DNA from 2 places in the Roseobacter sp. N2S genome. Region 2 is predicted to be linked to the other one. Evidence: riboswitches for the same ligand, from Rfam matches in the RefSeq annotation. Region 2 holds a riboswitch; the other holds the start of a gene.
The links. A riboswitch is a leader RNA that binds a small molecule or an ion and turns the genes downstream of it on or off. The one in region 2 is predicted to bind thiamine pyrophosphate.

Region 1: linked by a shared signal. The riboswitch ahead of thiD (bifunctional hydroxymethylpyrimidine kinase/phosphomethylpyrimidine kinase) and the one ahead of thiB (thiamine ABC transporter substrate binding subunit) in region 2 are both predicted to bind thiamine pyrophosphate.

The regions. Positions count from the first base shown of each region.
Region 1 covers NZ_JAVDQB010000010.1:81,459-83,907, forward strand. The annotation lists gene thiO (glycine oxidase ThiO) at 1-60, opposite strand, end outside; gene thiD (bifunctional hydroxymethylpyrimidine kinase/phosphomethylpyrimidine kinase) at 60-866, opposite strand; TPP riboswitch at 931-1,031, opposite strand; gene GGE09_RS18995 (metal-binding protein ZinT) at 1,277-1,945, shown strand; gene GGE09_RS19000 (mannitol dehydrogenase family protein) at 2,114-2,449, opposite strand, start outside.
Region 2 covers NZ_JAVDQB010000001.1:634,289-636,737, forward strand. The annotation lists gene GGE09_RS03065 (thiamine/thiamine pyrophosphate ABC transporter permease ThiP) at 1-467, opposite strand, end outside; gene thiB (thiamine ABC transporter substrate binding subunit) at 443-1,441, opposite strand; TPP riboswitch at 1,483-1,588, opposite strand; gene GGE09_RS03075 (hypothetical protein) at 1,754-2,449, shown strand, end outside.

The DNA of each region.
Region 1 (2,449 bases), on a different contig from region 2:
CAGGGTGCGGGCCACACACAGGCCCGCAACGCCTGCGCCGATGATGGTCACTTCAACCATTACCATTGCCCGTGAAAGTGATGGACTGGCCCATGGCCCGCGCCGATGTGTAACTGGTCAGACGCCGCAATAGCACCCTGCAAATACCCGTGTGCTGCGGTCACGGCGGCCTGAAGGTTCAGCCCTTTCGCCAAATGCGCGGCAATGGCTGCGGAATAGGTGCAGCCTGTTCCATGGGTGTTTTTCGTAAGCACCCGAGGTGCTGACAATGTGGTGACCACACCACAGGCGTCTATCAAAACATCCGTGCAAGTCCCCCCTATGGCGTGGCCACCTTTCATCAGAACCGCCTGTGGCCCCATGTCCAAAAGACGTTTGCCCTGCGTGGCCATTTCTACGGTTGATCCGGCCTCTGGGATGCCCAACAAACGGGCGGCCTCGGGCAGATTTGGGGTTAGAAGTGTGGCCAACGGCAGAATTTGCGCTGTCATTGCTTTAACGGCGGACTCTTGCAGTAAGGCATCACCGGATTTGGCGATCATCACAGGGTCCACGACAACGGGGCCTTTGAAATTGACCAGACATCGCGCAACCGCATCAATAATAACAGGGGAAAACAGCATTCCCAGCTTGATGGATTGAACCGGAATATCAGACAGCACAGCCGTTATTTGCGCGGCAACCACATCAGTCGGAACTTCATGCACCGCCGTGACAGCGCGTGTGTTTTGCGCCGTAATTGCGGTGATTACACTTGCCGCGTAAACGCCATTGGCCGACATCGCCTTAAGGTCGGCCTGAATGCCAGCCCCGCCGCCGCTGTCAGAGCCTGCAATCGTAAGGGCAATTGGGGGTTTGCCAGTCACTGGTGTGTCTCCATCGGTTGTGGGACGACCAGCGAAAGAATGAGCCTGCGCATTACGAATGCAGTGACGCAGTGTACCCGTTCCCTACGCCGGCATGACCCGGATCAGGTTCGACGGGTCGGTGCGCGCACCTCTCAGCCCCTAAAGGCTCCCCGACGGATAAAATTTCTACCGAGCGGATTTTCAGGGCCGCAATCGGATTTCAGTTGCAACGCTAATTTGGATTGAACCGGATCACAACAGCCAAATGACAAATGTGGGTTTTTCCGGATTTGAACATTTGCCACGCGTTCTGCGCGGGCTGGTGCGAATGGGAATTGCCGTGGGTGGGAAGTTAGGGTAGTGAGTTAATTGTAATGTTATTACATTGCGAATCAAATATTCGAACCAACCTCTGAATGGAGACTTACATGTTTTTGGAAATCCCGAAACAACTGAGCGCCCTAACCCTTGCCGCACTGGTTACAGTTGCCGCACCCGCCTTAGCCGAAACAACCAGCACCTCTGAAAGCAAGGCGCACAGCCATGCCCATGACCACAGCGCGGATGACATCTACAAAGGGATTTTCGACGACGGTCAGATCAAAGCCCGCACTTTGTCGGATTGGGCGGGGGACTGGCAATCTGTCTATCCTCTTTTGCAAAGTGGCGCATTGGACGGCGTTATGCAGCACAAAGCCGAACATGGGGAAAAGACCGCCGAAGAGTACAAAACATATTACCAAACCGGATATGCCACAGATGTGGATCGCATCCTTTTTGAAGGCGAAAGTGTGACGTTTTTTCGGAACGGGAAACCGGTTCAGGCGCAATATGGAAATGCAGGCTACGATATTTTGACTTACAAAGCAGGCAATCGTGGGGTGCGTTTTGTGTTTGAAAAACAAAGTGGTGACGCGGAAGCGCCGAATTTCATCCAGTTCAGCGATCACAAAATTGCGCCCGCAATAGCTGATCACTACCACCTTTATTGGGGCGACGATCGGGCAGCTTTGCTCAAAGAAGTGACCAATTGGCCAACCTATTACCCTGCCGATTTGTCAGCCGCGCAGATCGCGTCAGAAATGGTTGCCCACTAAGCCCGATACGGGAAACGCGAAGCCTAGTCCTAGCCCCAAATGATATAATCGGGCGGTTAAGAAGCGAGAAAGTTCAGACGTATAAGCCTCTCAAAACTTACCCTGAAAATCCTTAGGATTTGGGGGAACCTTGAAAGCCGTCTAGAATACTCGCTTCTTAATTCCGGTTCAGTATTTGCCCGTGGCTTCCAAGTCTATCGCCCCTGCAATACCCAAATCCAAGATGCCGTTTAAGATTTCCGCCACGCAATCCCGCCATGCAGAGCTTTCAACCAGCGCCTTTGGAACAAGTGCGATCTGTTCATGTAGCGCCGTTGAAATCAATTCTCCGTCACGGGGGATGCCCTGCAAAACGCGGATGATTTCAGCTTCGCGGGGGTCACGCAAGGCATAGGTAACCCCGCCATCCGTTACGCCAAGACAATAGCGCATCCACATTGCTGTTGCGAAGGCGAACGGGCGCAAGGCGCACCCGTTTTCAAGCGCGTCGAGAGCGGGTGCAAA
Region 2 (2,449 bases):
AGCGGCAGGTTGAAAAACACATGGGCTAGCACGACGCCGCTAAAGCCATAGATGTTCAGGGGTTGCAGCCCAAAGGCGGTAAGCCCGTCTGAAATCAAACCGGACCGACCCCAGATGGAAATGATCCCCAAAACAGCTACAATGGCGGGCAGGATAAACGGCGCGCCGAGCAGGGCGACCATGACCTGCCGCCCGCGAAATTTCCGCCGCGCCAAAGCCCGCGCCGTGGGGATTGCGATGGCGACGCTGACGCTGGCAGACACAAGGGCCTGAACTATGGTAAAGCGGATCGCGGCCCAATCGGCGGGGGACAGCCCCCGTTGAAAGGTCGCTTGCGACCAGACCGCCAAGACGGTGCCAAGGGTCAGCACCAGCAGCACAGCAAGGGCCGCGCTGCCAGTTATGGCTTTGAACACAGACACCCCGGCAGGGCGCATGGGTGTTACTTGCTGAGTGCGGTCAGCCATTCGGCCAAGGCTTCTTCACGGATATTTTCGGCGTCCACATCAGATACTATCAAACTGTCCACAGGGGTTATCAGGGTGTTGAACCCCTCTGGCAGGCCATCTGCCGGAAATTTTGCAGGGTACATCCAGTTGGTTGTGGGAATAATAGACTGAAACGCATCCGAGGTCATGAAGGCCAGAAAGGCATCGGCCAATTCCGGCTGGTCGGTCGCTGCCAGTTTGCCTGCTACCTCGATCTGCATGTAATGGCCTTCCTCAAAGGATGCCGCGGATTTGGTGTCATCGCCCTCGGCGACGATGTGATAGGCGGGGGAGGTGGTATAGCTTAACACCATGTCTGCCTCACCCTCTAGGAACATACCGTAGGCCTCGGACCAGCCTTTGGTGACGGTCAGGATGCGCGGGGACAGGGCTTCCCATATTTGATCGGCTTTGTTGGGGTAGGCGGTTTTGACCCACATCAACAGACCCAGACCGGGGGTCGAGGAACGCGGGTCCTGGATCACGATTTTCAGGTTGTCGTCGGCCTCGATCAACTCCTTGAAGCTGCCAGGAACGTTTTCCAGTTTGGTGTTGTCATAGACAAAGGCGAAATAGCCCCAGTCGTAGGGGGCGAAAGTGTCGTCGGTCCAGTCCACCGGAACATCCAGACCCGAAGGCGGGGGCGAGAGTTTGGCGAACAGACCCGTGGCCTTGGCCCGCGCGGTGATGTTGGTGTCCAGCCCCAACACGATATCCGCCTCAGTGCGCGCCCCTTCAAGTTGAAGACGTGACAACAAGGACGCACCGTCCCCCGCGTTCACCAGTTGCAAATCGCAATTGCAGGTTTCCTCAAACGCTTTTTCCACCAGCGGGCCAGGCCCCCATTCGGTGACAAAGCTGTCATAGGTGTAAACGGTAAGAACGGGTTTATCCTGTGCAAGGCCAGCAGTGGCAGCAACAGACAGGCCCGCAGCGAGTATCAGAGATTTCATATCATCAAATCCTATGTGCTACAGACGGGTGGCAGGTTTGGGAGTGATGTCCGCACCTTCCCTCCGCCGGTTTGATCCGGTTCAGGTTCGACGGGTCACGCGAATGCGTATCTCAGGCCACAGAACAGGCCTCCCCGAGGTAGGCAGAGGTGTAGCAGTGCAGGGCTAAATTGCAAGTGAATCCGTGGGTTTGCCCTTTATTCCGACAGGGTATGGTCCCTACAAAATCAAATTTGAGACAAATTTTTGACCAATTGTCTGAATATCCCTTTCCCTAAGTTGAGCAGCTTTTAGAGCATGAGGAATGTAGCAATGGCTTTGAATTATGAGTTTGATGTATTTTCAGTAACTGCCGATAAAAGACCATCCGCTCCTGTTATGCGCGAGATGCTGACTGAGCTTGATCTTAAGATGGAAAACAAGATCGCACGGTTCCGCAGCCATGCCACAGTCGAAGCATTACAGGCTGCCGACCGCCGCGTGCGCGGCATCTTTCGCACCGCTGGTTTTGAAGTAGACCCAAGTGTGCGCAACCCCAAAGACAAGCTGTTCGTAGACCAAGAAGCCCATGCCGTGTTTCTGGTGCGTGTAACCGACGGGATCGAAAAAACCTTCTCTGAAAAAGAGTTGGATAACGATGATATTCTAGCCCTGCCATCCATTGATGCTGCCTACGACGAATGCATCGAGCCGGATGGCGCCTTTGTGGTGCTGGACTGGCTGAATGACACCATTGCCATGCATGAAATGGCGGATGGGGACATTGGCGAAGACGACGAATTTGACGATGATGTCGATGACCTGGAACTTTCGCAAGAAGTCGCGGCGGAACCCGTTGCAGCCCCGGAAGAAGCGGCTAGCGTGCAGGCCGAGCCCGACGTGCTTGCCCTGTCCCCTGCTGATGCCACGGTTCGCCGCGGTGTTGCGGGCGAAATCCGCAAATACAAACTTTTGTCAGACCCAGCAGAGGCAAAATCGCCAGCCGAGGTCCGTGACACCCCCGAGACT